One region of the Streptomyces sp. NPDC111606 genome, then DNA from elsewhere that is predicted to be linked to it. Evidence: riboswitches for the same ligand, from Rfam matches in the RefSeq annotation. Region 1 holds a riboswitch; the other holds the start of a gene.
What was found. A riboswitch is a leader RNA that binds a small molecule or an ion and turns the genes downstream of it on or off. The one in region 1 is predicted to bind thiamine pyrophosphate.
Positions count from the first base shown of each region.

Region 2: linked by a shared signal. The riboswitch ahead of thiO (glycine oxidase ThiO) and the one ahead of ACZ7M7_RS33590 (thiamine ABC transporter substrate-binding protein) in region 1 are both predicted to bind thiamine pyrophosphate.

Region 1 covers NZ_JBVKBY010000011.1:149,978-165,445, reverse strand. Annotated here, with positions in the region: gene ACZ7M7_RS33665 (hypothetical protein) at 1-82, opposite strand, end outside; gene ACZ7M7_RS33660 (SpdD-like protein) at 173-493, opposite strand; gene ACZ7M7_RS33655 (hypothetical protein) at 518-673, opposite strand; gene ACZ7M7_RS33650 (mobile element transfer protein) at 686-877, opposite strand; gene ACZ7M7_RS33645 (hypothetical protein) at 883-1,065, opposite strand; gene ACZ7M7_RS33640 (DUF2637 domain-containing protein) at 1,083-1,754, opposite strand; gene ACZ7M7_RS33635 (FtsK/SpoIIIE domain-containing protein) at 1,840-3,195, opposite strand; gene ACZ7M7_RS33630 (SCO3933 family regulatory protein) at 3,198-3,551, opposite strand; gene ACZ7M7_RS33625 (winged helix-turn-helix domain-containing protein) at 3,702-4,073, shown strand; gene ACZ7M7_RS33620 (helix-turn-helix domain-containing protein) at 4,308-5,522, shown strand; gene ACZ7M7_RS33615 (NUDIX domain-containing protein) at 5,541-6,026, shown strand; gene ACZ7M7_RS33610 (NUDIX hydrolase) at 6,043-6,477, shown strand; gene ACZ7M7_RS33605 (PadR family transcriptional regulator) at 7,207-7,539, shown strand; gene ACZ7M7_RS33600 (hypothetical protein) at 7,625-8,149, shown strand; gene rlmN (dual-specificity RNA methyltransferase RlmN) at 8,453-9,559, shown strand; TPP riboswitch at 9,605-9,710, shown strand; gene ACZ7M7_RS33590 (thiamine ABC transporter substrate-binding protein) at 9,790-10,893, shown strand; gene ACZ7M7_RS33585 (ABC transporter permease) at 10,986-12,587, shown strand; gene ACZ7M7_RS33580 (ABC transporter ATP-binding protein) at 12,588-13,607, shown strand; gene ACZ7M7_RS33575 (maleylpyruvate isomerase family mycothiol-dependent enzyme) at 13,632-14,429, shown strand; gene ACZ7M7_RS33570 (LAETG motif-containing sortase-dependent surface protein) at 14,523-15,179, opposite strand; gene ACZ7M7_RS33565 (LOG family protein) at 15,357-15,468, opposite strand, start outside.
Region 2 covers NZ_JBVKBY010000001.1:434,338-449,805, forward strand. Annotated here, with positions in the region: gene ACZ7M7_RS01995 (phytoene desaturase family protein) at 1-1,396, shown strand, start outside; gene ACZ7M7_RS02000 (SCO2102 family sporulation regulator) at 1,427-2,383, opposite strand; gene metF (methylenetetrahydrofolate reductase [NAD(P)H]) at 2,441-3,364, opposite strand; gene thiE (thiamine phosphate synthase) at 3,497-4,159, opposite strand; gene ACZ7M7_RS02015 (Rv2175c family DNA-binding protein) at 4,636-5,001, opposite strand; gene ACZ7M7_RS02020 (NAD(P)/FAD-dependent oxidoreductase) at 5,079-6,308, opposite strand; gene ACZ7M7_RS02025 (avidin-fold protein) at 6,341-6,715, opposite strand; TPP riboswitch at 6,768-6,879, shown strand; gene thiO (glycine oxidase ThiO) at 6,877-8,043, shown strand; gene thiS (sulfur carrier protein ThiS) at 8,040-8,252, shown strand; gene ACZ7M7_RS02040 (thiazole synthase) at 8,256-9,050, shown strand; gene pknB (Stk1 family PASTA domain-containing Ser/Thr kinase) at 9,169-11,112, shown strand; gene ACZ7M7_RS02050 (deoxyribonuclease IV) at 11,184-12,086, shown strand; gene ACZ7M7_RS02055 (DUF4396 domain-containing protein) at 12,180-12,668, shown strand; gene ACZ7M7_RS02060 (sulfite oxidase-like oxidoreductase) at 12,693-13,325, opposite strand; gene bfr (bacterioferritin) at 13,502-13,978, shown strand; gene ACZ7M7_RS02070 ((2Fe-2S)-binding protein) at 13,975-14,232, opposite strand; gene ACZ7M7_RS02075 (class II 3-deoxy-7-phosphoheptulonate synthase) at 14,352-15,468, opposite strand, start outside.

The sequences.
Region 1 (15,468 bases):
GGCCGCCGAGGGTGATGGCGGCGGAGGCGTGTCCGTCGCAGTCGGGGCAGATGCGGGGTGGCGGTGTGGTGCGGTGCGTCATGCTGGGGGTTCCTTCCGGGCCTTCGGGTTCGGAATGGGGCAGGGCTCCCGGGCGGCGGAGACTTGGCGGTTGAGGCCGCCCGGGGGCCGGTCAGCGCTGTTTGGCCTCGGTGTTGATGAGCGAGCGGATGACCAGGGCGCAGATGGCGACCGATGCGCCGGTGATGGCGACCGCGAGGAGCATCGAGACCAGGACGGCGCCGACGACCAGGACCACGGCCGTGCCACCGCCGACCAGGGCGACGACGGCGCCCGGGGTGAGCTGGACGGTGGTCCGGGCAGCCGCCGGGGCGGGGGTGACCGGGGCCGGGGCGGTGTCCTGGTGCGGGATGACGGCGGTCGGCTCGACGACGGCGGGTGGGGTGACCAGGCCGGTCGGCTGAGGCATGGTCGGGACATTGGGGCGGATCATGGTGGGTCTCCTTTCGCGGGCGGGTTACTTGATGGCGGTGTCGATGACCGGGGCGAGGAGGCTGTCGGCGATGAGGTAGCCGCCGAGGAGGAGCACCAGGACCAGCCAGAGCGGCGGGCGGATGAGCTTGATGCCGAGGTAGCCGACGGCGGCGAGGGCGAACCAGAGGGGGACGTCCATGGCCATGGCCTCCTAGCGGACGGTGCAGCGGTGGGTGCGGGCGGCGAGTTGGGCGGCACTCTGGCTGGAGTAGTCGGCGGACCAGCCGCAGCGGTCGTTGGTGCACACGGCGGCGTGCTGGGTGCGGCCGTTGCGGTCGCGGTGGGTGCCGATCTGCACGGGGCCGATCCGCATGACGGAGTGGAAGTAGTCGCGGGCAGGCATGTCGGTCAGTCCTTCCGGGTGGGAGCGGGGAAACTGGCGCGGATACCGGCGGCGGTGGCCGGGTCGGTTGTGCGCTGTGCGGCTTCCTCGGCGAGGAGGTGGGCCAGGTAGGGGCGTCCGGCGGCGTGCATCTCTCGTGCGCCGTCGAGGTAGTCGGCGCTCGTCAGGTCGGCGGGGTTGCTGGTCATCCGTGGCTTCCTGCCAATCAGGCGAGTTGGGCGGCGATGGCGTGGGCGAGCTGGGGCGGGACGCCGAGGCGGGTGCGCAGGGTGTCGGTGTCGATCGGCGAGCCGGTGCGGGCCTGGTGGTCCTCGGCGACCTTGCGGGCGTGGTCGACCAGCGCTGTCGGGACCGGTGGAGCCGGGACAGCAGGAGCAGCCGGGACGGGTTCGGCGGCCGGAAGCTCGGGGGTTTCCTCGGCCTCGGTCACTGCGGGCGGCTTGGCTTCCGGCTCAGGTGAACCGGCCGATTCGGTGTCGGGCGCAGCAGCCGGCACTTCCGGTGCCGGGTGGTCGGTGGGGGAGTGGGCAAGGAGGGTGCCGCCCATGAAGGCCAGGGCGGGCCAGGCGGCGACCAGGATCCGCAGCCAGGCCGGGACTTGCTGGAGGTCGAGGAGTCCGGCGGTGGCGACGTTGGCGCCGAGGGAGGCCACCAGCGCGATCACGAACCAGCACCAGGCCAGCCGGGACGGCCCGTTCGAGCGCAGCCGCCGCCAGGAAGCGACCAGGAGCAGATCAACCGAGACCGGGTAGGCCCACGCCTTCCAGCCGTCCTGTCCGGCAGCGGCGGCCAGGTCGTGTAGGTGGGCGAAGGAGAGAGCTCCGGCGATGACGGCTTGGACGAGTACGGCGTCGACACGGAGGGCGGTACGGGCCATAACGGCTCCCTTCCGGTGATGAGCCATGGCAGGGGTAGGGACCTGGCGCGAAGCGGTCGCGCCGACCGGTGGAGCAGGGGGAGGGTCAGGCGGTGGAGGGGGCTGTCTTGGACAGCGGCGCCCAGGCCGGGAGCGGCGGGGCAACCGCGGGGCGGAAGGCCGCCAGGGCGGGCAGATCCGGGACGCGGTGCGCGTGCTTGTTGCAGATGTTCACGGCCTCGCGCAGCGAGGTGTGCGGGGCGCGGATGCGGGCCCAGCCTCCGGAGGAGTCCCCGGCGATGGCGACGCCGCGCATGTCGGTGGGGATCTGGACGGCCGCCAGTACGGCATCAGGGGAGATGTCCCCGAAGGCCATGTTGGCGGAGGTCTCGTCGTTGACGCGGTGGGCGGTACGGCCGGTGAGCTGGGAGCGGAGCATGGTGATGCTCTTGCCGAGTTCGGCGCCGAAGCGCTGCCCGCAGATCTCCAGGTAGATGCCGGCGGCGCGGCCGAGCTGGGCGAGGCGGACCAGGGCGGTGATGATGCGGTCCCGGCGCTTCTCCTCGTCCTTGGTGGCGAAGAGGGCGAGTTCGGCGACCTCGTCGACCAGGACCACGACCGGGACCGGGCGCAGGTCGGTGGGCAGGTCCCAGATGTCGGCGGCGATCTCCGCATCCGGTATCGCGACACTGATGCGCTGCTGGGCGCGGATGAGCTGGTAGACCTCCGCCATGTGGGAGACGAGGGCTTCCAGGAGGTCGAGGGCGGTGTCCGGGTTGTCGGCGAGCGCGGAGAACCGGCGGGCCAGCGGGAAGAGTTCCACTCCCTGCTTGCAGTCGATGCCCACCAGCGCGACATCCATCGGAGCCAACCCGGCGACCAGGTTGCGCTGATAGACGGACTTCCCCGACTCCGTGGCCCCCAGGGTCAGCCCGTGCGGAACCGCCCGGTAGTCGCGGTAGTGGACAGCACCGTCCTCCCGCAGGGCGACCGGCACCCGCATGGGACCGCCGTCGGTCCTGGCGGGTATCTGCACCCGCTTGAGGACGTCATAGCCCGTCATGCGCAACTCGACGACGCCTGAGCGCAGTTCACGTGAGGTGACGCCGTACAGGTTGAAGGAGTGGCGCAGCCGGTCCGAGGCCGCCGCGACGTCGAAGGCATCCTGCCCGGGACGCAGGCCCAGCCGCAGGACCAGACCGGTGCGGGTCGGGCGGATCCGCAGGATGCGCGGCGGACGGGACTCGGGGACGGGTCGGTTGGTGACCCGGGCCAGGGCCAGGCGCCAGCGGGAGGGCGGCACGGTGAGGCCGCAGGCATCCATGACCGAGGCGTAGCGGACCAGGACCCGCAGCGTGGCGAGGGTGACCCCGAAGGTCAGCCAGTACCAGGCGGGGCGCCGCCACCGCAGGAACACTGCGGCAGCGACGACCAGCACCAGAGCGACCATGAACCACGTCATGATCAGGCAGCCTCAGCCTGCGAAGCCGTACCCGCGAGCGAGGTCACGGCCACCGCGCGGAAGGCGATTCCGTGCCGCTTCTGACCGTTGAACTCGTTCTCCCACGCCGAGGCGACCAGGCCGGTCAGCGCGACCGGGGTACCCATGGTCAGCTCCTCGGAGACGCCCGGCTGCGGGACGGTGAGCTTGAGGATCTCGACCTCATCCGGCGTGGAGAACATGACCTCCACGGTCATCAGCGTGACGCCGTCCTTGTCGAGGGCGATCTCCCCGGTACGGCGGTCCTTGACCTTGGGCTGCGGGGCCTTGGCGACCATCACGGTCGCGTTGGTGGTGTCGACGGGAATCTGACGCATGGTGCACTCCAAGAGTCGATGCACTTGACGTACTTAGTACGTCATCTTGAGTTAGAGGATGAACCTGTACTACTTGGTGTGTCAAGTGATTGTCTCGACGGCTGTCCGAGCAATGTGCTGCACTGGGTACGACAACCCATGAGAGGGGCTATGGCCGACTTCACCGCCGGGCGCGCCGCGTACCTGCAGATCGCTGACGAGTTCAAGCGCCGGATCCGCGACGGAGAGCTAGCACCGGGGGAGAAGCTGCCGTCTGAGGCTGAGTTGATGGCGCAGCACTCCGTGTCTCGAACCGTCGCCCGGCAGGCGATCTCGCGGCTCCGCGAAGACGGCTACGCGATCTCTCACCAGGGCAAAGGCAGCTTCGCAGCACTGCCGGGGGAAGGCGGCCCCAGCAAGCGCAGCCCTGAGTTCGAGCAGATCACGGAGTACCTGTCGGAGGTTCGTCGGGACGTACGCCGTCTTGCGGAGCGGATGGACCAGTTGGAGGACTTGGTTCGGAAGCAGGCGCAAGGGCGATGACCAGGACTTCGGCTCGGCGTGCGACCTCTGCCAGCTCATCGCCAAGTCCCCTTATCTGCTGGATCAGTTCTCGTCGCTCTGCCGGGCTCAGCATGATCACGGCCCTTTCGTCGCCCTCTCGATCTGACAGCCCCTCGGCCTGTCTTCAACGCTAGGACCGGACCGACTCACCACCCCGGAAAAACTCTCCGGGGCCGTACTGAGAGACGGGTGGACGCTCTTCCCATGCGAGGAATGACGACGAACCTGACGATCGGTGAGCGAGTCGCTTGGTACCGCCGCAGGCGCGGCATGCCCCAGGAGGTGTTGGCGGGGCTCGTCGGCCGTACGGTCGACTGGCTGAGCAAGGCCGAGAACAACCGCCTTGAGCTGGACCGCCTCTCGGTCATCAAGTCCCTGGCGGACGCGCTTGACGTGTCTCTCGGAGACCTGCTCGCCGAACCAACCCTCATGGACTGGACCCAGGACAGCGGCACGCGCACGGTGCCGGCGCTTCGGTCGGCGCTGATGAACTACCGCCAACTCACACCGCTGTTGGGGCTCCCAACAGAGGGCGAGCCCACGCAGCTGGAGGAACTCCGAAGCAACGTCGCCGAGGTGATGGACGCCTACCAGGCTTCCCGCTATGGCTTTGCGACCCGTCGCCTGCCGCTGCTGCTTACGGATGCACTCATTGCTGCGCAGGCGTACGAGGGCACCGATCGCGAACAGGCCAACGAGCTGTTGGCACTGACCTATCAGAGCGCCGCCATGGTGCTCGGCAAGGTGGGCGAGGTCGACCTCGCATGGATTGCAGCCGATCGCGGTTTGGGCGCGGCACAGCAATCCGGCAACCCGGCGGTGACCGGATCGCTCTTCCGATCCGTGGCTCATTGCCTTCTCACGACCGGCCGCTTCGACGCTGCCGTACAGCTGGTAGGCGACGCAGCCGACTACCTTCGACCCGGGCTCACCGGCGCCAGCCCTGATTTCCTGTCGATCTACGGAACGCTGTTTCTCGCTGGCTCGATGGCAGGGGCACGAGCAGACGACCGCTCGACCGTGCGCGAGTTCCTCGCCGAGGCTGACCAGGCGGCCCGCCAGCTCGGGCGGGATGCGAACCACATGTGGACGGCCTTCGGCCCGACCAATGTCGACATCCACCGTGTGGCCAGCGCGGCCGAGCTGGGCGACATGCAAGTCGCTATTGACCTTGGCCCGCAGATCGATACCAGTAGCCTCCCGACAGAGCGGCGGACGCGACACAACATCGAGGTCGCTCGCGCTCTCAGTGCGCACAACCGCATCGACGACGCACTGGCAATGATCCTTGAGGCCGAGTCTTGGGCTCCAGAACAGGTGCGTAGCCACTATCTGGCGCGAGAGCTGGTCCTTACGTGGGTTCGGAACCACAGGGGACGCCCGAGCCAGGAGATGGCTGGGCTGGCGGATCGGCTGCATGTGGTCTAGGTAGGTACGCTCGGCTGCATGGCAGCGAACGAGCACGAAGCGAAGATGGCGCATCCGCGTATGGCCGCGGGTGCGCTCTTCTTTGATGAAGACGGGCGCGTCCTCATGGTGGAGCCCACGTACAAGGACTACTGGGACATCCCTGGTGGGTACGTCGAGACCGGCGAATCGCCGCTGCAAGCTGCCAGCCGTGAGGTGCGCGAAGAGCTGGCGATCGCGCCCGTGCTCGGCCGCCTTCTGGCCGTCGACTGGGCGCCCAACGGCGCGGAGGGCGACAAAGTGCTGTACCTGTTCGACGGCGGTGAGCTCACGCCGGAGACGGTGGAGGGCATCGACCTCCAGGCCGACGAGCTGAAGGCCATCAGGTTCGTTCCCCCGAACGAGATCGCAGACCGCACTATCCCGCGACTGGCCCGCCGGATCCTCGCGGCGATCGAAGCCCGAGCCGAGAGCGCACCGGTCTACCTTGAGCACGGCCAAGCGCCGGGCGAAGTAGCCGCGTAGAGCGGGAGTGCGGGGAGTGCCAGAGAGCCCCAGACACTCGGTCTCTGTCGCAGGGATCACTGTTCGCGGCGACGGCAGGATTCTCGCTATCCGCAGGGCGGACAACGGCACCTGGGAGCCACCCGGCGGCGTACTAGAACTCCATGAGGACCCACAGACGGGTGTCGTACGCGAGGTCCTCGAAGAGACCGGTATCAAGGTCGACGTCCGCCAACTCACCGGCGTCTACAAGAACATGACCTTGGGCGTCGTGGCCTTGGTCTTCCGTTGCGAGCCATCGGCCGGCACCGAGCGCACATCCGATGAGTCCTCCGCCGTCGAGTGGCTCACACCCGACGAAGTCCACGAGCTCATGTCGGAGGTCTTCGCGGTCAGAGTCTTGGATGCCTTGGACGGCAACGGCCCCCATGTACGGAGCCACAACGGCATACGCCTCATCCCAGCGGGATAGAACTTTCCCTACTTCATCAAGAGCCCGCGCACGGCGCGGGCGCGCGCCGCCTCTGCGGCGCGGCCTGCCTCTTGTCTGCGCCCCGGCTGGCCGCGCCAGGCGGCGCGCTCGGCGGCTGCGGGCATGAAGTGGGAGACACCCTCTGTGGCTGGGGCGGTCGGCTCCACGGCTTTAGGCAGCCACTTTGGGGCGAGCCTCTAAGATCATGGCCCCAACGTCGTGCTTTAACGGGCAGGTCCACAGACTGCCCGACTCGCCGGAAGCTTAAGGGGCCATGATCACTCGCCCCAAAGCAGCTCCAGCCCAAAGCCGCTCCACCGACCGCGTGTGACATCTGCGAGGGCACGGAAGCCGCAGGCATGGCACCGGCTCGGTCTCCTGTGTAGCCCGATGCGCGCGTAGCCGCCGACCGCACGCTCGCTGGTCTGTAGAACCAGCTCCGTATCAGGGTGACAGTGGGTGCGCGCCGGAGCCTGTCGTCGTAGGGCCTCAGGGAGAACGGCGTGGTCACCGCCTGACGCCCGAGGCTGCTTGCAACTCTACATAGCCCTATGTAGAGTCTCTATCAGCGAGAGGCCCCGCTTGGCGGCGGGGCCTCGTACAGACACTCGCCAGAGCGAGCCCCCTACTCACTTGGCCGTGGCAGGGGGGCTCCAAATGACCAAGGAAGAAGATCATCATGTGCCCCGACGTGTTCGAGCTCAGTGACGTGGATCGAGGTGAGACCGCATGCCGATCCGCGTGACCACGACCGTTGCCAAGACGCTCGCCGCGTTCCTTCGCGACCCGGATGCCCCCCAGTACGGCATGGCCCTGATGGGCCAGACAGGTCTCGCGAGCGGAACCCTCTACCCGATCCTGATCCGCCTGCAAAAGGAGGGATGGCTCGAGGTGTCGGAGGAGGACATCGACCCGGCCGCGGAGGGACGGCCTCGCAGGAAGAACTACCTGCTCACGCAGACGGGCCGTACCGCTGCCCGTCAGGCCCTGGCCGAGTTGTACGAAGTTGCTCGGGTCTCCACGCGATCTACCGGGCGGGCCAAGCCCGCAAAGCAAACCTAATCACGAGAGGCACACCGAGGTGAGCGGAATCAATCGCGCAGCCACCCTCCTTGGGGAATCCGAGCACGGCCTTACCGTGCTCGGGGTGACCCAGGCCGAATGGGTCGCGGCGTTCATCGCAGCGATGATCGTCCCTCCGATCCTGGGCTGGCTCACCATGTTCAGGCAGAAGGCGACGCAGCAGTTTCCCTACCTTCTGTTGCACGTCGCCAGGTTCCGGGTCCCTCGCGACCAACGGGACTACCTGTACTCCGAGGTCTGGGTGCCTGATCTTCTTGCACACCTCGACGACCACAGGAAGAGCAAGCTCGTCCGCTACTGGAAGGGCATGACGTTCGCCTTGTCGCTGGCGCTCTACGGAGCGCGGGCCTCGGCGAACGCCATGTGCCCGCATCCGTGGACCTGGCTGTTCTACTACCACGGTCGGCTGTACGACTTCGCCTTCGTCGGTTCTGTGCTCCTGGAAGGAGTAATCGGGCTCATCGCCGCTTGGCTCGACCTCGCGTGGCCCTGGATCGTGTGTCTCTCGGTGGCCCAGGTTGTCGGCGTGATCTTCTGCACGCGCTGGCGACGCAAGGTAGGGAGGGACCGCTACGGTCTCGACGTCTGACGCGTAGAAGCACAAACCGGCGAAGCCGCTCACTTATGTGAGCGGCTTCGTTGTCGCCCAGAGCCTGCGGCTTGTAGCGGACAGTTTTGGACCGCCCGGCGGTCTCCTACTCGGAGCACACCACCAGTAGCCGAGGGGCAGTCGGGCAGTTAACCAGCGCGGATGCCTACAAGCGCACGGAGAGCCGGGCCGTCTCTGGGCCGTCCGACGCCGCTCGGTGGTGACCGGAGGCGACCACTAACGAAGGTCGTAGCTACCGACAGCCCCAGGTCACCCAAGTGGATCTGCGACACTGGGGGAGTTATGCCTGCACCCGGAGAACTCACTTTCGTCGCCCCCCGCGGAGCCAAGAAGCCGCCGCGGCACCTTGCCGACCTCACGCCTGCTGAGCGCAAGGACGTCGTCGCTGCGATCGGCGAGAAGCCGTTTCGTGCCAAGCAACTGTCGCAGCACTACTTCGCGCGGTACGCGCACGAGCCGGAGCAGTGGACCGACATCCCGGCCGGGTCGCGGGCCAGGCTGCGGGAGGAGCTGTTCCCGGAGCTGATGACGGTCGTACGGCATCTGTCGACCGACGAGGGCACCACGCGCAAGACGCTGTGGCGGCTGTTCGACGGGACGCTCGTCGAGTCGGTGCTGATGCGGTATCCGGACCGGGTGACCATGTGCATCAGTTCCCAGGCGGGATGCGGGATGAACTGCCCGTTCTGTGCCACGGGGCAGGCGGGGCTGGACCGGAATCTGTCGACCGCCGAGATCGTGCACCAGATCGTGGACGGGATGCGGGCGCTCCGGGACGGGGACGTGCCCGGCGGGCCCGCCCGGCTGTCCAACATCGTCTTCATGGGGATGGGCGAGCCGCTCGCCAACTACAACCGGGTCGTGGGCTCCATTCGGCGGCTGACCGATCCGGAGCCGGACGGGCTCGGGCTGTCCCAGCGCGGGATCACCGTCTCGACCGTCGGCCTCGTCCCGGCCATCCACCGGTTCGCCGACGAAGGCTTCAAGTGCCGGCTCGCGATCTCGCTGCATGCGCCCGACGACGAGCTGCGCGACACCCTCGTCCCCGTGAACACGCGGTGGAAGGTGCGTGAGGTGCTCGACGCCGGGTTCGAGTACTCCGCCAAGTCGGGCCGTCGGCTGTCCATCGAGTACGCGCTCATCCGGGACATCAACGACCAGGCCTGGCGAGGTGACCGGCTCGGGCGGCTGCTCAAGGGCAAGCCGGTGCATGTGAACCTGATCCCGCTGAACCCGACTCCGGGCTCCAAGTGGACCGCGTCCCGCCCCGAGGACGAGAAGGCGTTCGTGGAGGCCATCGCCGCCCATGGTGTGCCGGTGACGATTCGGGACACCCGCGGTCAGGAGATCGACGGGGCGTGTGGGCAGCTCGCCGCGACCGAACGGTAGTCTGAGCGCCGTAGGTACATTTTCATATGGCGTAAATACATCTTCATATTCCGACAGGGGAGCGCCACAGCGCTGAGAGTGCGGCATCGGCCGCAGACCCTCCGAACCTGGCCCAGGTCATTCTGGGTAGGGAGATCGGTCACCACTCGAGCTGTTGCGCCCTGCCCGGAGCCTTCCCAAGGGTTCCGGGCAGGGCCGCGTCTCTTCCTGGTCACCCCCAGGAGGAATTAGTGAGCATCACCAAGAAGTCCACGGTGAAGACCATGGCCCTGGCCGTCGGGCTGGGCCTCGTCGCGCTGCCCGCGCTGTCCGCGTGCGGGTCGTCCGATGCCGGCAGCGGCGACGACGGCGGATCCAAGACCGTCACGCTCGTCAGCCACGACTCGTGGGCCGTCTCGAAGAGCGTCCTCGCCGCCTTCGAGAAGCAGTCCGGCTACAAGGTGAGGGTCCTGGAGGACGGCGACGCCGGGCAGGCCGTCAACAAGGCCATCCTCACCAAGGACAACCCGCAGGGCGACGTCTTCTTCGGCGTCGACAACACCCTGCTCTCGAGGGCGCTCGACAACGGGCTGTTCCAGTCGTACGAGCCGAAGGGCTCGGACAAGATCAAGGCCGAGTACCTGGCCGACCAGGACAAGCACCGGGTCACCCCGATCGACACCGGCGACATCTGCGTCAACTACGACAAGGCGTACTTCAGCAAGCACAAGCTGAACCCGCCCACCTCCTTCGACGACCTGATCAAGCCCGAGTACAAGAACCTCCTCGTCACCGAGAACGCCTCCGCCTCCTCGCCCGGCCTCGGCTTCCTCCTCGGCACCGCCGCCAAGTACGGCGACGACGGCTGGCAGGACTACTGGAAGAAGCTGAAGGCCAACGGCGTGAAGGTCGTCGACGGCTGGGAGCAGGCCTACAACGAGGAGTTCTCGGGTTCCGCCGGCGGCAAGAAGGCCAAGGCCGACCGGCCGCTCGTCGTGTCGTACGCCTCCTCACCGCCCGCCGAGGTGATCTACGCCGACCCGAAGCCGACGACGGCCCCCACGGGGGTCGCCCAGGGCACCTGCTTCCGCCAGGTCGAGTACGCCGGCCTGCTCAGCAACGCCCGGAACGCCGAGGGCGGCAAGGCGCTGCTCGACTTCATGCTGACCAAGACGTTCCAGGACGACATGCCGCTGAACATGTTCGTCTACCCGGTGCGCGAGGCCGCCCAGGTCCCGCCGGAGTTCGTGAAGTACGGACCGCAGGCCAAGGACCCCGAGACCCTGGACCCGGCGAAGATCGCTGACAACCGTGACGACTGGGTCAAGTCGTGGACCTCGCTCGTACTGAAGTAGCCCCCCACGAGGGCACCCCCCGCAAGGGCACCCCCCGCAAGGGCACCTTCCGCAGGGGACGCGCGCGGAGCGCGGCGGTGCGGTTCGGCCTCATCGCCGTGCCCGTCGCGTTCTTCGCGGTCTTCTTCGCCCTTCCCGTCGCCGCGATCGTCGCGCGCGGCCTGAAGGTCGACGGGGTCTGGCAGTTCGGGCGCCTCCTGGACGTGCTCGGACAGTCCGACATCCGGCACGTCCTGTGGTTCACCACCTGGCAGGCGCTCGCCTCCACCGCGCTGACCCTGCTGATCGCGCTGCCGGGCGCCTACGTCTTCGCCCGCCTCGACTTCCCCGGCAAGCAGATCCTGCGAGCCGTGGTGACCGTCCCGTTCGTGCTGCCGACGGTCGTCGTCGGTACGGCCTTCCTCGCGCTGGTCGGCCGTGGCGGACTCCTCGACGAGCTGTGGGGCGTACGGCTCGACACCACCGTGTGGGCCATCCTGCTCGCGCACGTCTTCTTCAACTACGCCGTCGTCGTACGGACGGTCGGCGGGCTCTGGTCGCAGCTCGACCCGGGGCAGGAGGAGGCCGCGCGGATGCTGGGCGCGTCACGTCTCACCGCCTGGCGGACCGTCACCCTCCCGGCGCTCGGGCCCGCCGTGGCCGCCGCCGCGCTGATGGTCTTCCTGTTCACCTTCACCTCCTTCGGTGTGGTGCAGATCCTCGGCGGCCCGACCTTCTCGACGCTCGAAGTCGAGATCTACCGGCAGACGTCGGAGATTTTCGACCTGTCCACGGCGGCCGTCCTGACGATCGTCCAGTTCCTCGCCGTCGGCGCGATCCTCGCCGTGCACGCCTGGACGGTACGGCGGCGGGAGAGCGCCCTGCGCCTGGTGGACGCGTCGGTGACCGCGCGGCGGCCGCGCGGGGTAGGGCAGTGGTCGCTGCTGGCCGGTGTCCTGGTCGTCATCGCCGTACTCCTGGTGCTCCCGCTGGCCGTGCTGGTGCAGCGGTCGCTGGACGCGCCCGACTTCGGCTACTACCGGGCGCTGACCAGTGCCGACGGCGGTGTCTTCCTCGTCCCGCCCATCGAGGCGATCGGTAATTCGCTGCAGTACGCCGTCGTCGCCACCGCCATCGCCGTGCTGATCGGCGGTCTCGCCGCGGCCGCGCTGACCCGACGGGACGCCGGCCGGTTCGTACGGGGCTTCGACGCGCTGCTGATGCTGCCGCTCGGGGTGTCCGCGGTGACGGTCGGCTTCGGGTTCCTGATCGCCCTGGACGAGCCGCCGCTGGACCTCAGAAGTACGTGGATCCTGGTCCCGCTCGCGCAGGCGCTGGTCGGCGTGCCCTTCGTCGTGCGGACCATGCTGCCCGTGCTGCGCGCCGTGGACCAGCGACTGCGCGAGGCGGCTTCGGTGCTGGGGGCGTCGCCGTGGCGGGTCTGGCGTGAGGTGGATCTGCCGATGGTGCGGCGGGCGCTGCTGATCGCGGCCGGGTTCGCCTTCGCGGTGTCGCTGGGCGAGTTCGGGGCGACCGTGTTCATCGCACGGCCCGACAACCCGACGCTGCCGGTGGCCGTGGCGAGGCTGCTCGGGCGGGCCGGTGAACTCAACTACGGGCAGGCGATGGCCCTTTCGACGATTCTGATGATCGTGTGCGCGGTGGCGCTGCTGGTGCTGGAGCGGCTGCGCACCGACCGGACCGGGGAGTTCTAGATGCTGCTGAGCCTTGCGGACGCGACGGTACGGTTCGGCGGGCGTGCCGTGCTGGATGCGGTCGGCCTCGACGTCGCCGAGCACGAGATCGTGTGCGTGCTGGGGCCGAGCGGCAGCGGCAAGTCGACGTTGCTGCGGGTGGTGGCCGGGCTCCAGCCGCTGGACGAGGGCCGGGTGTTGCTCGACGGGCGGGACCAGGAGGGGGTGCCCGCGCACAAGCGGGAGGTCGGGCTGATGTTCCAGGACCATCAGCTCTTCCCGCAGCGGGACGTCGGCGGCAATGTGGCCTTCGGGGCGCGGATGCACGGCGCCTCGAAGGCCGAACAGGCCGATCGGGTACGGGAGTTGCTCGATCTGGTCGGACTGCCGGGAGCCGCCCGCCGCGCCGTCGCCTCCCTGTCCGGCGGTGAGCAGCAGCGGGTGGCGCTGGCCCGTGCGCTCGCGCCGCGGCCGCGGTTGCTGATGCTGGACGAGCCGCTGGGTCAGCTCGACCGCTCGCTGCGGGAGCGGCTCGTGGTCGAACTCCGGGAGCTGTTCGGCCGGTTGGGCACCACCGTGCTGGCCGTGACGCACGACCAGGGCGAGGCCTTCGCGCTCGCCGACCGGGTCGTGGTGATGCGGGACGGGCGGATCGCCCAGACCGGTACGCCGCTCGAGGTGTGGCAGCGTCCGGCGGACGAGTTCGTGGCGCGCTTCCTCGGGTTCGAGAACGTGGTCGAGGGCACGGTCGCGGGCGAGGCCGCGGACACCCCCTGGGGCAAGCTGCCCGTGGGCGAGGACGCCCCGCAGGGCACCCGGACGCTGCTCGTACGGCCGGCCGGAGTGCGGCTGGTGGCCCCGGACTCGGGGCTGCGCTGCACGGTCACGGCGCGCACGTTCAAGGGCACGCACGTCGCCGTGCACCTCCAGCCGGAGGACGCGCCGCGCCTGGAGGCGGCGTGTGCGCTGCGGGAGGCGCCCGAGGTCGGGGACGCCGTCGGCGTGGAGTTCGACGCGGCGGAAATTGTGCTGCTGGGCTGATCACCCCGCACATAGGGTGCGGGCATGACGTCACTCCCGCACGATCGTCACTGCGACGAAATCGCCCACCAGATCGGCCTGTTGAGGGCCGTCGTGACTTCGGGCGCCGACCTGACGGCCACGGTGCCGACCTGCCCGGACTGGTCGCTGGAACAGCTCGTCCGGCACACGGGCGGCGCGCTGCGCTGGGTGGAGCTGACCGTGCGGACGCGGGCCGAGGAGGAGATCCCGGAGGAGCAGGTGCCGGGCATCGCGGGTCCCGAGGGCGAGGGTGACGCCGCCGCGCTCGACGCCTGGCTCGCGGAGACCGGCGAGATGATCGTCGGCACGCTGCGGGAGGCCGGTCCCGACGCCAAGGTGTGGGGCTGGGCCGGCGTGCTGAACGCCGGATTCTGGGCCCGGCGTATGACCCACGAGATCACGATCCACCGCGCGGACGCGACACTCGCCGCCGGCCTGCCCTACGAGGTGGCGCCCGACATCGCCGCCGACGCGATCGACGAGTGGCTGGAGATCGTCGAATGGGCGCAGCGGACGCAGCCGGACGACCCGGCGCGGGAGCTGTGCCGGCCCGGGAGCAGCATCCATCTGCACGCCACGGACAGTACCGCCGAGCTGAACGCCGAATGGCTTGTCGACCTCGACCAGGAAGTCGTCGCCTGGCGGCGCGGCCACGAGAAGGCGACCGTCGCGCTCCGCGGCCCGCTCACCGCCGTACTGCTCGCCTTCTACCGCCGGCTGCCGCTGGACAGCCCCGAGTTGGAGGTCCTCGGCGAGCGGGAGCTGCTGGAGTTCTGGCTGGAGCGGGCGACGTTCGGCTGACAGACGTGGGGCGTGGCAGTCCTGTGGAGCAGGCGTGTGGCCCGCCCCCCGGGGGAAGGGGACGGGCCGCAGCGGAGTTGCTCTACGGGCGCGTCAGCGGTCGCTGCTCGTCCCGCGGCGCCGCAGTCCGAAGAAGACCGCGCCGCCACCGAGGGCGACCAGGCCGACCGCGATGCCGGCGATCAGGCCGGTGTTGGAGTTCGCACCGGTCTCGGCGAGGTTGGAGTCATCGGTCGCCGGGGACGGGGCGCTGCTCGCCGTGGCCGCGGGAGCGGTGCTCTCGCTCTCCGAGGGCGCCGGGGCCGGCGTCTCCTCGGCCGGGGTCGAGGCGGAGTCGGACGGGGTCGGGGTGTCCGACGGAGCCGGCGGCTCCTCCTCTTCCTTCTTGCAGGCCGTCGACGGGGTCGTCAGGTTCGGCTTGATGTCCTCGTCGACGTAGCCCGCGGCCTTGACGTGGACGCGGTACTCGGCGTCCGGCTTCCAGTTCTCGGCGAAGGTGATGGTGACACCCTCGCGGGAGCCCTTGACCACCTGCTCGCCGACCTTCTTCAGGTCTGCGCCGTTGTTCTGCAGGTAGACGCTGACGGTCGCGGGGATGCCGCTGGGGTCCACGTCGGTGACCGTGATGACGCCCTTTTTGCCGTCGCACTTGGCTTCGGCTGAGAATTCACTGATGTTGCAGGCGAGGGCGGTGCCCGCGAAGCCGAGCGCGAGGGCGGCGGAGGCGGACGCAACACCAAGAGCGCGCACGGAGCGCGCAACAGTACGGCGGTTTATGGACACGTTTGTCCTTACGAGTTGCACCACTGAGGGGGGTTGAACGAGGCGGCGATGCGACATCACCGTCCCCAGGAGTCTCACAGGTTTATAAGCGTGGCATAAGCAGTGTCAACGCGTACGCCCCCCACGCACGTTGCCTTTGCCCTCTTATTGCCCGCTGAGGCGTTTCAGCGCCTGCGGAGCCTGCTCGATCCGGTCGACCAGGGCGATACGGGACTCCATCGACCGATCCCGGGCGAGGGCCTGCAACAGCGGCCAG
Region 2 (15,468 bases), on a different contig from region 1:
GCGCCGCTTCGAGCGCGACGGCTTCGGGTTCGACACGGGCCCGGGGCTGCTCCCCCTCCCTGCCGTGTACCGCGATCTGTTCATCAAGACCGGCAAGGAGCCCCTGGAGGCGTGCGTCGAGCTGGTCCAGGTCGACCCGTCCGCACGGCACGTCTTCGCGGACGGCACCGAGGTCCGGGTGCCGAACGCCTCCCGCGCCGGTGTCGTGACAGCCCTCGACGAGGCGCTGGGCGCCGGTACGGGCGGCCGGTGGGGCGACTTCCTGGTCCGCGCCCGCGAGGCCTGGGACCGCACGCGCAGGCCGCTGCTGGAGGAGCCCCTGTGGCCGAACTGGCAGGTGCTGGCCGAGCGCGAGCCCTACCCTGCGGTCCCCCACAAGCGGTTCCTGCGCACGCGCCGGGCCGGCACCCTCGCCGAGGTCGGCGCCTGGGAGCTGCGCGACCGCCGGCTCGTCGCCCTGCTGGAGAGCCACGCGCTCGCGTACGGCCTGGATCCGCGTGAGACGCCGGCGAGCGCGTCGGTGCTGCCGTATCTGGAGCACGCGTTCGGGATCTGGTATGTGCGGGGCGGCGTACGGGAGTTGGCGCGGGCGGTGTACGAGCGGTGCCTGGCCCGGAAGGTCGAGTTCAGCTTCGGCGCGGAGGTCTCCGGGGTCCTGGAGAAGGACGGCCGGGCTGCGGGGCTCGAACTGGCCGACGGTTCGGTCGTGGAGGCCGACTTCGTGGTCTCGGGGGTCGCCCCCGGGGTGCTGGACCGCTTCGTCCGGGGCACGGCGCCGCGGGGCGAGGCCGAGGTCGCGCCGCAGCGCGGGGCGGCGAGCCGTCTGACGGTCCTGCTGGCGCTGCGCGGCGCCCGGCCGGAAGGTATGGCGCACCGCACGGTGGTGCACGCGGCGGACCGTGAGGCCGAGTTGGACGCCCTGTTCGGAGCGGCCGGGGGCATGGCCGCGCGACCGACGGTCACCGTCCTGCGGCCCGACGACCCGGCGTTGATTCCGGCCGCCGGGCATGAGGCGATCACGCTCACTTCGACGGTGCCGGCACAGCCCGACCGGAATTGGGCGGAACCGGAGAACCTCGACCGGCACGCCGAAGACCTGATCACGGTCGCGGAGCGTGCCGTGCCGGACCTGCGCGACCGGCTCCTCTGGCACGAGGTGCGTACCCCGGCCGACATCGCGGCGGAGACCGGCACGGAGGGCGGAGCGGTTCCGGCACCCGCGCTGGCCGCGGCCAAGGGGCGTCTGCTGCACCCGTCCAACAGCACGGCCGTATCCGGTTTGTTCACGGTCGGCGGCTGGTCCCACCCGGGCGGCGGGCTCCCCCACGCCGGCATGTCGGGCGCGCTGGTGGCGGGACTGATCGTGGAGGGGCCAGACTTCCGGGGCTCTCAGTGACCCGGGTGTGAGCGGCGCCGCGCGGGGCCGTCAGAAGCGGTACTGCTCGTCGTACCCCTGACCCTGCCCGTGCTGCTGGCCGTCGCCCTGGTACGGGTACTGCTGCTCGGGCGGGAGTTCGCCGCCGTACGCCTCGTCGGTGCGCTGCTGCGGAACCCAGACGCCGCCGGACGGGGTCTCGCCGTAGCCGCCGGTGGCGTACTGGTCCTGGGCGTAGCCCTGCTGGTTGTACTGCTGCTGGCCATAGGCGTCGTAGGAGGCGCCGCCGTAGGTCTGGGTGCCGATGTACGGGTCGGAGTACGCGGCGTACTGCTGCTGGCCGGTGGTGTCGTAGCCGTACTGCTGCTGGTCGTAGCCGCTGTAACCGTCGTACGCATAGCTCTGGTCGGCCGTCGCGTACTGGTCCTGGGGCTGACCCGTGGCCGCGTAGTTCTGGTCGGCGGCGGCGTAGGCGGGGTCGCCGCCGTATATGCCGTAGGAGCCCGTGTCGTCCGGCAGGGGCTGGGGCTCATACACGGAGGTCGTCTCGGCGGCGGTGGGCTGACCTGCGCGCGACGGGGTGAACACGTCGTCGCGGTCGTAGTCGTCGCTGTAACCGACGCTGTTCTGGCCGTACTTGGCGTCGTTGCCCGCGTAGCCGCCCTCCGCCTCCAGGTCGGAGACCTCGAGGGTGGGCTCGTGACGGTCGGGCTCACCGCGGCGCCGCTTGGCGGCGGCCAGCGGGCCCAGGGCCGGCGCGGAGACCGCCCAGCCGGCCGAGAAGCCGCGGCGGAACGACAGCGTGACGTAGGTCTGGCCGACCGCGAACGCCGCCGCGCCCAGACCGATGACGATGACGGAAGGAATCAGCACCCCGACCACGACGCCGAGGAACCCGACGAAGGCGAGCAGCCGCCAGCGCAGCCGCGCCTTGTACTGCAGCAGCACCTCGCCCAGCAGCCACAGCGCGACGACGCCGAATGCGATGTAGAGGACCGTCCAGCCCATGTACGCCCCTCTCCCAGTGGCCGCCTACGCAGTGTGACGTATATCAGGACGGCCGGTCTAGGCCTGCGGTGGGTGGTGCAGGCCCAGGCTTTCGTAGATTTCCAAGGTAGCTGTGGAGTTGTTGAGCGTGATGAAGTGCAGTCCGGGCACTCCCTCGGCCAGCAGCCGCGCGCAGAACTCCGTCGCGAACTCGATGCCAATGGAGCGTACAGCCGCGGGATCGTCCTTGGCTGTGAGGATCCGCTCTTTCAGGGCGGCCGGGAAGGCGGCGTTGGTGAGGGAGGGGATGCGTTCCAGCGTCTTTACGCTGGCGATCGGCATGATCTCCGGGATGATCGGGGTGTCGCAGCCCGCGGCCGATACGCGGTCGCGCAAGCGAAGGTAATCCTCCGGTTCGAAGAACATCTGCGTGATCGCGTAGTCCGCACCGGCCCGGCACTTGTCGACGAAGTGACGGACGTCCGCCTCCCAGTCGGCGGAGCGCGGGTGCATCGCGGGGAAGGCCGCGACGCCGACGCAGAAGTCGCCGGACGCCTTGATCAGTTCGACGAGTTCGGCGGCGTAGGCGAGGCCCCGGGGGTGCGGCACCCACTCGCCCAGCGGGTCGCCGGGCGGGTCGCCGCGCAGCGCGAGCATGTTGCGGATCCCGGCGTCGGCGTACTGCCCGATGATGTTGCGCAGGTCGGCCACCGAGTGGTCGACGGCGGTGAGGTGGGCGATCGGGGTGAGCGTGGTGTCCGAGGCGATCGCCTCGGTCGCCTTGACCGTGCCCGCGCGGGTGGAACCGCCCGCGCCGTAGGTCACGGAGACGAAGTCGGGTCCTACGGCCTCGACCCGGCGCAGCGCGTTCCACAGGTTCCGCTCGCCCTTCGGGGTCTTGGGCGCGTAGAACTCGAACGAATACGTCGTCTTTCCGGTCGCGAGCATCTCGCGCACGGTACGAGCGTGGTCCGATCTGATGGATGCGGTGCCGAGGGCCATACTCGCAGGTTAGTCAGGGGGCCCCGGTCCCCCAACCGGACGCCGGACATTTGCCCGATTTGCCGGGTTGTTGTCCACGCCTTGGACAAACATCAGCAAATCCGGGGTGCCCAGCGGGGCGAGGGGGGCTGGCTACCCCTGCCGCAGCCGCTTGGCGAACTCCGCCGCCACCGCGCCCGGGTCGTCCGCCTCCGTGATCGCCCGTACGACGACGGCACGGCGGGCGCCCGCCTCCAGCACCTGGTCGAGATTGGCGAGGTCGATGCCGCCGATGGCGAACCAGGGGCGGTCGGTGCCGAGGGCTGCCGTGTGGCGGACCAGGTCGAGACCGGGGGCGTGGCGGCCGGGCTTGGTGGGGGTCGGCCAGCAGGGGCCGGTGCAGAAGTAGTCGACGCCCTCCTGGACGGAAGCCGCGGAGGCCTCGGCCTCGGAGTGCGTGGAGCGGCCGATGAGGACGTCGGCGCCGAGGATGGCGCGGGCCGCGGGCACGGGGAGGTCGCCCTGGCCGAGATGCAGGACGTCGGCGCCGGCGACGTGGGCCACGTCGGCACGGTCGTTGACCGCGAGGAGCTTGCCGTGCCGGGCGCAGGCGTCGGCGAAGACCTGCAGATGCTCCAGCTCCTCGGCCGCCTCCATGCCCTTGTCCCGCAACTGCACGATGTCGACGCCCCCCGCCAGCACGGCGTCCAGGAACTCCGCGAGGTCGCCCTGCTGCTTGCGGGCGCCGGTGCAGAGGTAGAGCCGGGCATCGGCGAGCTGGGCGCGGGCGGTGACTGCGGTGACGGTGTCGGACATACGGTGCCCCCTGTGGTCGGGTTGCCGGACGGGTGACGTCGGGCGGGTGCCGGACGGTGGCACGGTAGCCGGAGCGGTGCGCGACGTCGCGGAGCGGTGGGGTGTGGTGGGCCGCGGCGCGGTCGCACCGGGCCCAGCCGTCGGTACGGCGAGGCCCGACCCCGGGCCCTGGGACGGCTCCCTCCGGCGGCGGCCTCGACCTCAGCGCGGTACCGGCCGACGCGGCCGAAACCCCCGCGCTTGCGCAGACGCCGTCGCGCCGGTGGCCGTAACCGGCCGCGGCCGGTTACGGCCCCGAACGGGAGCGGCAGGTTCTCCCCGCCGCTCCACGCCACTCCATGCCGCTCCACGGTGCTCCCACCGTGCGCCACGCGCGCGTCCCGCTCCCGGCCTCGGGCCGCAGCCATCCTCGGCCGTGGCCCATGGAGCGGCCCCGGCCCGTGCGCCGGACGGTGCTCGGATCGGTGGGTTCGGACTCAGACGGCGAGCGCCTGGGCGCGGCGCTTCACCTCCGTGCCGCGATTCTCACTGAGGGCTTGCGCGGGGGTGCCGGGCAGGCTGTCGTCGGGGGTGAAGAGCCACTCCAGCATCTCTACGTCCGTGAAGCCGTCGTCCCGCAGGAGCGTCAGGGTCCCGGACAGGCCCTTGACGACCTTGTCCTCGTCGATGAAGGCGGCGGGGACGTGCAGCGCGCGGTTCTCACCACGGCGTACGGCGATGAGCTGGCCCTCCTTGACCAGCTGCCGGACGCGGGTCACCTCGACGCCGAGCATTTCGGCGATGTCGGGGAGGGTGAGCCAGGCGGGGACGAGAGCATCGGTTCTTGCGTCAATCTCGGTCACGGAAACAAGCCTGCCATCTGCCACTGACAGTCGGAAGTCAGGCCGGTCCACCTGGGAGGACCTGTTGGGGTGACGTGCTACGCCACCGCCGCCTTCATCGGCCGTCCCGGGTCCCCCAGCAGCTCCGCGTCGACCGGCGTGCGCGCCTCGATCAGCCGTCGGCCCTGTGCGAGATCCCTCGGTCGGCCCACCGCCAGCAGGGCGACGAGTCGGTCGCCCCGCAGCCAGCAGACGGTCCAGGCGGGGCCCGTCGGGTCGCCGCGCCACAGGAGCGTGTCGGCGGCGGCGTGATGGCCGGCGTACTGGACGAAGCGGCCGAACTGCTCGGACCAGAAGTACGGCACAGGGTCGTAGATCGCGGAGCTCTCGCCGAGGATGTTCGCGGCGACCGTGCGCGGGCCCTGGAGGGCGTTGTCCCAGTGGTGGACCAGGAGGCGCTCGCCGTACCGTCCCGACGGGAAGGAGGCACAGTCGCCGACCGCGTAGACGTCCGGTACGGATGTGCGCAGGCGCTCGTCGGCCACGACGTCTCCGTGTGCTCCGAGGTCGATGCCCGAGTCGGCCAGCCAGGCCGTGGCGGGCCGCGCCCCGATGCCGACCACGACCGCACCGGCGGGCACCCGCGAGCCGTCGTCGAGGATCACCTCGCCGGGCTCGACGCGGTCCACGCGCGCGTGCGTACGCAGTGCCGTCCCGCTGTCCTGGTACCAGGCGGCCATCGGCGTGGTCACCTCCGCGGGCAGCGCACCGGCGAGCGGCCGGTCGGCGGCCTCCACGACCGTCACCGCGCAGCCCGCCTCGCGCGCGGCCGTGGCGAACTCCGCGCCGATCCAGCCCGCCCCGACCACCACGATGTCGTGCTGGCGGGCCAGCACCGGCCGCAGCCGCTCGGCGTCGTCCAGGGTGCGCAGCAAATGCACGCCGGGCACGCCCTCCGCGCCCGGCAGCCGGATCGGTTCGGCGCCGGTGGCCAGCACGAGGACGTCGTACGGGACGGGCCCGGCCTCGGTGTCCAGCTGGTGCTCGGTGGGGCGCACGCCCAGCACCTCGCGCCCCAGCTGGAGTTCGACGCCGAGCGCCTCGAAGTCGACGTCGAAGGCGGAGCCCTCGGCCTTGCCGAGCAGCACGGCCTTGGACAGGGGCGGCCTGTCGTACGGCTGGTGGGGCTCGGCGCCGATCAGTGTGACGGTGCCGGTGAAGCCCTGTTCCCGCAGGGCGACCGCCGTCTGCACGCCGGCCATGCCCGCGCCGGCGACGACCACGCGGCGTGCCGCTGACGTGCCCCGTTGCTGCGTCTGCTCGCTCACCTGATCACCATAGACAACTGACTATTTGTCAGTCAGGGGGCGTGCTCAGTGACCTGCTGCACAACCTCGCCCGGAAGCTCCTCCACCACGCTGGTCCCGCTGCCCGCCTGCGACTCCCATTCCCAGCTCTCTGCCAGCCGCACCCGCCCGTCGGGCAGCTCGACCACCGTCGACACGCAGTGCCCCGACGATGTCGTCCCGTCCCGCTTGAGCTGCACGTACCGGAAGTCCAGCCGGTCGCCCTCCCTGGTGCCCACGAGATGGCCGCGTACGACGTCGCCGCCCGTGTACTCGGCCCAGATCTCGCCGTCCTTCTCGTGGTACGTGAACCGGGTGCGCGTACCCACCTGACCTGGGGCCTGGTCCGCGACCGGGGCGAGGACGAGGCCGTCGAGCGAGCGGGGCATGGGCGCGGGCTCCCTTACTGAGACTTAGGGCGGCGGGCTAGGGTGGCCAACGTAGAGCACTCGCGGGAGCCCGGACGCACCGGGCTGAGAGGGAGGCTGGCGGCCTCCGACCGTACGAACCTGATCCGGGTCATGCCGGCGAAGGGAGGGGCTGGACGCCCATGTCGCGTACGCGAACGTCAGACGTCCTTGTCATCGGGGGCGGAATCATCGGCCTGGTCACGGCGTGGCGGGCCGCGCAACGCGGGTTCACGACGGGAGTCGTGGACCCCGAGCCGGGTGGCGGCGCCGCCCAGGTGGCGGCCGGGATGCTGGCCGCCGTCACGGAACTGCACTACGGCGAGCAGACCCTGCTCGGCCTGAACCTCGCCTCGGCCCGCCGTTACCCGGACTTCGTGGCCGAGCTGACCGACCTGACCGGCCATGACCTCGGCTACCGCCGGTGCGGCACGCTCGCCGTCGCGCTGGACGCGGACGACCGCGCTCATCTGCGCGACCTGCACGCCCTGCAACGCCAGTCCGGCCTGGACTCCGAGTGGCTGTCCGGGCGCGAGTGCCGGCGCCTGGAGCCGATGCTCGCGCCGGGTGTGCGCGGCGGGCTGCGGGTGGACGGCGACCACCAGATCGACCCGCGGCGGCTGTCCGGGGCGCTGGTGGCCGCGTGCGAGCGGGCCGGAGTGGTCTTCCACCGGACCTGGGCCGAGCGCTTCGACGTAGTACGGGGCCGGGCCGCCGGAGTCACCACGGCGGACGGCACCGAACTGCGCGCGGGCCAGGTCGTCCTCGCGGCCGGCAGCCTCAGCGGGCGAGTGCCCGGAGTCCCGGACGACGTACTGCCGCCCGTACGCCCCGTGAAGGGGCAGGTGCTGCGGCTGACCGTACCCAAGCGGTACGCGCCGTTCCTGAGCCGGACCGTGCGGGCCGTGGTGCGGGGCAGCCAGGTGTATCTGGTGCCGCGCGAGAGCGGGGAGCTGGTCGTCGGGGCGACGAGCGAGGAGCTGGGCTGGGACACCACGGTGACCGCGGGCGGCGTCTACGAGCTGCTGCGCGACGCGCACGAGCTGGTGCCGGGCATCACCGAACTGCCGCTCACCGAGACGCGGGCCGGCCTGCGCCCCGGCTCGCCCGACAACGCTCCGCTGCTCGGCCCGACCGAGCTGGAGGGGTTGTCGCTGGCCACCGGGCACTACCGCAACGGCGTGCTGCTCACGCCGGTCACCGGCGACGCCCTGGCACACGTCCTGACCACCGGCGAGCTCCCGGACGAGGCCCGCGCCTTCACCCCCAGGCGCTTCGGCGCCGCCGCACTCACGGAGCAGCCCGCATGAGCATCCCGGTCACCATCTCGGTCAACGGCGAGCGTCGGCAGATCGAGCCGGGCACGGCTCTCGACGCGCTCGTGAAGTCCCTCACCGCGGCGCCCTCCGGAGTGGCCGCCGCCCTCAACGAAACCGTCGTCCCGCGCACGCAGTGGCCGTCGACGTCCCTCTCCGAGGGGGACCGCGTCGAGGTCCTGACCGCCGTCCAAGGAGGCTGAACCATGGCCGACGATCCCTTTGTCATCGGGGGTACGTCCTTCTCGTCCCGTCTGATCATGGGCACGGGCGGCGCGCCCAGCCTGGACGTGCTGGAGCGGGCGCTGCTGGCGTCCGGGACCGAGCTGACGACGGTCGCGATGCGGCGGGTGAACGCGTCGGTGCACGGCTCGGTGCTGTCGGTGCTGGAGAAGCTCGGAATCCGGGTGCTGCCGAACACCGCGGGGTGCTTCACGGCGGGAGAGGCCGTGCTGACGGCCCGCCTCGCGCGCGAGGCGCTCGGTACGGATCTGATCAAGCTCGAGGTCATCGCCGACGAGCGGACGCTGCTGCCGGACCCGATCGAGCTCCTGGACGCGGCCGAGACGCTGGTGGACGACGGGTTCACCGTGCTTCCGTACACCAATGACGACCCCGTGCTGGCGCGGAAGCTGGAGGACGTCGGCTGTGCGGCGATCATGCCGCTGGGGTCGCCGATCGGCTCGGGGCTCGGCATCCGCAATCCGCACAACTTCCAGCTGATCACGGAGCACGCGCGCGTGCCGGTGATCCTGGACGCGGGAGCCGGTACGGCGTCGGACGCGGCGCTCGCGATGGAGCTGGGGTGCGCGGGTGTGATGCTCGCCTCGGCGGTGACGCGGGCCCAGGAACCGGTGCTGATGGCCGACGCGATGCGGCATGCGGTGGAGGCCGGGAGGCTGGCGCACCGGGCGGGGAGGATTCCGATGCGGCACTTCGCGGAGGCGTCGTCGCCGGTCGGGGGCATGGCGCGGCTGGACCCGGAGCGCCCCGCATTCTGAACGCACGTTCGATGGAAAGCCTTCGGCCATGAGGCGTCCGTCACAGGTCAGCTTCAGTCCCGCCCCGATCCTGGCCGAAATGGGAGGCGTGTCAATGTCGGCTCGTACACTCACCTGCGTGGATACGACCCTTCAGGACCCTCTGGTCGGGCAGGTGCTCGACGGCCGGTATCGCGTGGACGCGAGGATCGCGGTCGGCGGGATGGCCACGGTCTACCGGGCCGTGGACACCCGCCTCGACCGCGTGCTCGCGCTCAAGGTGATGCATCCCGCCCTCGCGGTCGACGGGGTGTTCGTCGACCGGTTCATCCGGGAGGCGAAGTCCGTGGCCCGGCTGGCGCACCCGAACGTGGTGCAGGTCTTCGACCAGGGCACCGACGGGTCGTACGTCTATCTCGCCATGGAGTACGTCGCGGGCTGCACCCTGCGCGACGTACTGCGCGAGCGCGGGGCGCTGCAGCCCCGGGCCGCCCTCGACATCCTGGAACCGGTGCTCGCCGCGCTCGGCGCCGCGCACCGCGCCGGGTTCGTGCACCGGGACATGAAGCCGGAGAACGTGCTCATAGGGGACGACGGCCGGGTCAAGGTCGCCGACTTCGGGCTCGTGCGGTCCGTCGACACCGTGACCAGCACCACCGGTGCCGTGCTCGGCACCGTCTCCTATCTCGCGCCCGAGCAGATAGAGCAGCCCGGCGCCGCCGACGCCCGCGTCGACGTGTACGCGTGCGGTGTCGTGCTCTACGAGATGCTCACGGGCGACAAGCCGCACGACGGGGACTCCCCCGCCGTGGTGCTCTACAAGCACCTGCACGAGGACGTCCCGCCGCCCTCGGCGATCGTGCCGGGCCTGGCGTACGAGCTCGACGAGCTGGTCGCCTCGGCCACCGCGCGCACCCCGGACATCCGCCCGTACGACGCCGTGGCGCTGCTCGCACAGGCCCGGGACACGCGCGCCGCGCTGAGCGCGGACCAGCTGGACGCGGTGCCGCCGCAGGCGCTCACGGCGGAGCACAGCAACGCCGACGACCGTACGAGCGTGATCCCGCGCGCGCTGAACATCCAGCGGCCGCTGCCGGTGAACGAGGACGAGCCGGAGCGCGAGGCCGTCTTCAACCGGACCAGCCGACTGGAGTCGCCGCCGCCCCCGCCGCCCCGGCGCCGGTCACGGACGTCGCGCGCTCCGCGCGGACCGCTCGTCATCGTCGCCGCCGTACTGCTGGTCCTCGGCCTCGGTGTCGGCATCTGGTACATCAACTCCGGCCAGTTCACCAAGGTCCCGCCGCTGCTGTCCAAGACCGAGGCACAGGCCCGGGACCGGCTGGAGGACTCCGGGCTCGAGGTCGGCAAGGTCGAGCGCGCGTTCAGCGACACCGTCAAGCGAGGCACCGTCATCAGCACGGACCCGGACACGGGCGCCCGCATCCGGCACAACGACTCCGTGAACCTGGTCATGTCGATGGGACCGGAGACGGTGAAGGTGCCCGACCTCCAGGGCTACAAGCTGGACAAGGCCCGGACCGTGCTCAAGGACGGCGGTCTCGAACCGGGCAGGGTGATCCGGGAGTTCAACGACGACGTCCCCAGGGGCTTCGTGATCTCCTCGGAGCCGGGCAACGGCACCAAGGTCCGCTCCGGCTCCGCGGTCGCACTCACCGTCAGTAAGGGCGCCCCGGTCGACATCCCGGACGTCACCGGTGAGAGCCTCGCCGACGCGAAGGCCGACTTGGCGGAGGCAGGCCTGAAGGTGAAGGTCGCGGCCGCGCGGGTCAACTCCGAGTTCGACGCGGGCCAGGTCGCCCAGCAGTCGCCGGCGGAGGGCAGGCAGGCCGCCGAGGGCGACACGGTGACGCTGACGCTGTCCAAGGGCCCCGAGATGATCGAGGTCCCGGACGTGGTCGGCGACAGCGTCGACGACGCCACGACCGCGCTGGAGTCCGCCGGCTTCCAGGTCGACGAGGACCGCGGCCTGCTCGGCCTGTTCGGCGACACCGTCAAGAAGCAGTCCGTGGAGGGCGGGGAGACGGCACCGAAGGGATCGACGATCACGATCACCATCCGGTGACGGGGCGCTCCAGCGGGCGGTCGGTAGCAGGCATCGCAGTTGGCCGGCCGCGGGCATGACACCCTGAACGGGTGAAGATCCAGCAGTCCGCCACCTCGGAACCCGCCCCCGCCGCCCCGTCCCGCAACCCCGTCGGCGGCCACGTCCCCGTGGCCGGGGGCCTCAGTTCCGTCGGGCTCACGTACGCCCATGACCTCAAGGCCGAGACGGTCCAGGTCTTCGTCGCCAACCCGCGCGGCTGGGCCACGCCGGCCGGGAATCCGCGGCAGGACGCGGAGTTCCGCGCGGTGTGCGAGGCCGAGGCGATCCCGGCGTATGTGCACGCGCCGTATCTGATCAACTTCGGTTCGCACACCGAGGCGACGGTCGAGAAGTCGGTGGAGTCCCTGCGGCACTCGCTGCGGCGCGGGCGGGAGATCGGGGCGCTGGGCGTGGTCGTGCACACGGGCAGCGCGACGGGCGGCCGGGAGCGCAGCGTCGCCCTGAAGCAGGTACGCGAGCACATGCTGCCGCTCCTCGACGAGCTGACCCACGACGACGACCCGTTCCTGCTGCTGGAGTCCACCGCCGGGCAGGGCTCCTCACTCTGCTCGCGGACCTGGGACTTCGGGCCGTACTTCGACGCGCTGGACGCCCATCCGAAGCTGGGCGTGTGCCTGGACACCTGCCACATCTTCGCCGCCGGCCATGACCTGACCGGCCCGTCCGGCATGCACCAGACGCTCGACCTGCTGGTGGACACCGTCGGCGAAGGCCGCCTGAAGCTGATCCACGCCAACGACTCCAAGGACGTCGTCGGCGCCCACAAGGACCGGCACGAGAACATCGGCGCAGGTCACATCGGCGAGGACCCGTTCCGGGCGCTGATGACGCACCCGGCCACCGAGGGCGTACCGCTGATCATCGAGACACCGGGCGGCAAGGAAGGGCACGCGGCGGACGTGGAGCGGCTGAAGAAGCTTCGGGACGCCTGACCCCGACAGGCCACTCAGGGGGTTGGGAATACCCCTGGGGGGTATACGGTTCTTGCTCGGTGCAGGAACCGTAACCTGGCATTGGGGGCACTCATGCAGCACGAAGCGCACGCGGCACACGCGCACCACCCCGAGGTGGCCGCGACCAGCAGCTGGGCGATGGCCGTCCGGGCCACCCTGCACTGCCTGACCGGCTGTGCCATCGGCGAGGTGCTGGGCATGGTGATCGGCACCGCGCTCGGCTGGGGCAACGTGCCGACCCTGGTGCTGGCGATCGTCCTGGCCTTCTTCTTCGGCTACGCGTTCACCCTGCGCGGGGTGCTGAAGGCGGGCGTCGACCTGCGTGCCGCGCTCAAGGTGGCGCTGGCCGCGGACACCCTGTCCATCGCCGTGATGGAGCTGGTCGACAACGGTGTGATCGTGCTGTGGCCGGGCGCCATGGACGCCGAGCTCGCCGACCCGCTGTTCTGGTGGGTGCTGGCGATCGCGCTGACCGTCGCCTTCGTCCTGACGACCCCGGTCAACAAATGGATGATCGGCCGCGGCCAGGGGCATGCGGTGGTGCACCAGTACCACCACTGAGGGCCCCGGCAGGGCCACCGAAAGTCACAGCTCCGGCCCGTCCCCGGGCTCCTCCTGGTACGAGTACCGCTGTTCCTTCCACGGGTCCCCGAGGTTGTGGTAGCCGCGCTCCTCCCAGAACCCGCGCCGGTCGGCGGTCATGTACTCCACGCCCCGGACCCACTTGGGCCCCTTCCAGGCGTACAGATGGGGGACGACCAGACGAAGGGGGAATCCGTGCTCCGCCGTGAGCAGTTCGCCGTCCTTGTGGGTCGCGAAGATCGCGCGATCGGAGGCGAAGTCGGCGAGGCGGAGGTTGGAGCTGAAGCCGTACTCGGCCCACACCATCACATGTGTGACGGCCGGTGCGGGTGGGGCGATCTCCAGGATCGTACGGGCCGGAATGCCGCCCCACTCCGCGCCGAGCATGCTGAACTTCGTGACGCAGTGCAGATCGGCGACGACGGTCTTGTACGGCAGAGCCGTGAACTCCTCATGGTTCCAGCAGTGCTTCTCGCCGTCGGCGGTGGCCCCGAACACCCTGAACTCCCAGCGTTCGGGCCGGAACTTGGGGACCGGGCCGTAGTGCGTGACCGGCCAGCCGCGCTGCACTCGCTGTCCCGGCGGAAGCTCGGCGTGTGCTGCTGCTCCACCTTCGCGCTCTGCCGGCTGACCCATGACTCCATCCTGACAGACCAGGGGCAGTGCACCTGACCACACCCCTCAACAATCCACCGCAAACTGGACTAAGCATGCACTTACTTACTAAGTGAAGACTTACTGGACGATCTTCTTCAGCGGTGGAATCATGCGGCGCAACCCGCCAGTTACCACGCGTGGAAGGAGCCTCTGCGATGCAGGGCGACCCCGAGGTCCTCGAATTCCTCAACGAGCAGCTGACCGGCGAGCTCACGGCGATCAACCAGTACTGGCTGCACTACCGGATCCAGGACAACAAAGGCTGGACCAAGCTCGCCAAGTACACGCGTGAAGAGTCCATCGATGAGATGAAGCACGCGGACAAGCTCACCGAGCGCATCCTCATGCTGGACGGCCTGCCCAACTACCAGCGGCTGTTCCACGTGCGGGTCGGCCAGACGGTCACCGAGATGTTCCAGGCCGACCGCCAGGTCGAGGTCGAGGCGATCGACCGCCTCAAGCGCGGCATCGAGGTGATGCGCACCAAGGGCGACATCACGTCCGCGAACATCTTCGAGTCGATCCTCGAGGACGAGGAGCACCACATCGACTACCTGGACACCCAGCTGGAGCTCATCGAGAAGCTCGGCGAGGCGCTGTACCTCGCGCAGCAGATCGAGCAGCCGAGCTAGGCCGCGTCCTCAAGGTCGGAGAGCAGGGGCTCCCCCCGGTCGGCGAGCTCCCGGCGCGGGCAGGCACCCCTGCCCAGGAGCGCCTGAATACGGCGCACACATGACCCGCAGTCCGTGCCGGCCTTGCAGGCCGAAGCTATCTGGCGGGGGGTGCAGGCGCCGCCCTCCGCGTGCTTCTTGACCTGCTGCTCGGTAATGCCGAAGCAACTGCAGACGTACACGCGGTTCACCTCCCGGCGGGATCGATGTGCCATCCCCTTGATCGGTGAGGCTAACCTAACCTTACCCGTCACACCGGAGCCGTAAAAGTGGGGTGGGGCGCGGATCGTATGTGATCCGCGCCCCACCCCTTTGCATGTAACAACCGAACCGGCTACTGGTCCCTGTACATCTCCGCGACGAGGAAGGCCAGGTCAAGCGACTGGCTGCGGTTGAGCCGCGGGTCGCAGGCCGTCTCGTAGCGCTGGTGCAGGTCGTCGACGAAGATCTCGTCGCCGCCGCCCACGCACTCGGTGACGTCGTCGCCGGTGAGCTCCACGTGGATGCCGCCCGGGTGGGTGCCGAGGGCCTTGTGGACCTCGAAGAAGCCCTTGACCTCGTCGAGCACGTCGTCGAAGCGGCGGGTCTTGTGACCGGAGGCCGCCTCGAAGGTGTTGCCGTGCATCGGGTCGGTCACCCAGGCCACGGTGGCGCCCGAGGCGGTGACCTTCTCGACCAGCTCGGGGAGCTTGTCGCGGACCTTGTCGGCGCCCATCCGGACGATGAAGGTCAGCCGGCCCGGCTCACGCTCGGGGTCCAGGCGCTCGATGTACTGCAGCGCCTCCTCGGCCGTCGTGGTCGGGCCGAGCTTGATGCCGATCGGGTTGCGGATCTTGGAGGCGAACTCGATGTGCGCGTGGTCCAGCTGCCGGGTGCGCTCACCGATCCACACCATGTGCCCGGAGACGTCGTACAGCTGCCCGGTGCGCGAGTCGACGCGGGTGAGCGCGGACTCGTAGTCGAGCAGCAGCGCCTCGTGCGAGGAGTAGAACTCGACCGTCTTGAACTCCTCCGGGTCGGCCCCGCAGGCGTGCATGAAGTTCAGTGCCTGGTCGATCTCGCGGGCGAGCTGCTCGTAGCGCTGACCGGACGGGGACGACTTCACGAAGTCCTGGTTCCAGGCGTGCACCTGGCGCAGGTCGGCGTAACCGCCGGTGGTGAAGGCGCGCACCAGGTTGAGCGTGGAGGCGGACGCGTTGTACATCCTTTTCAGACGCTCGGGGTCCGGGACGCGGGCGGCCTCGTTGAAGTCGAAGCCGTTGACCGAGTCGCCGCGGTAGGTCGGCAGGGTCACGCCGTCGCGGGTCTCGGTGCCCTTGGAGCGCGGCTTGGAGTACTGGCCGGCGATGCGGCCGACCTTCACCACGGGGACGGACGCGGCGTACGTCAGCACGGCGCCCATCTGGAGCAGGGTCTTGAGCTTGTTGCGGATCTGGTCGGCGGACACCGCG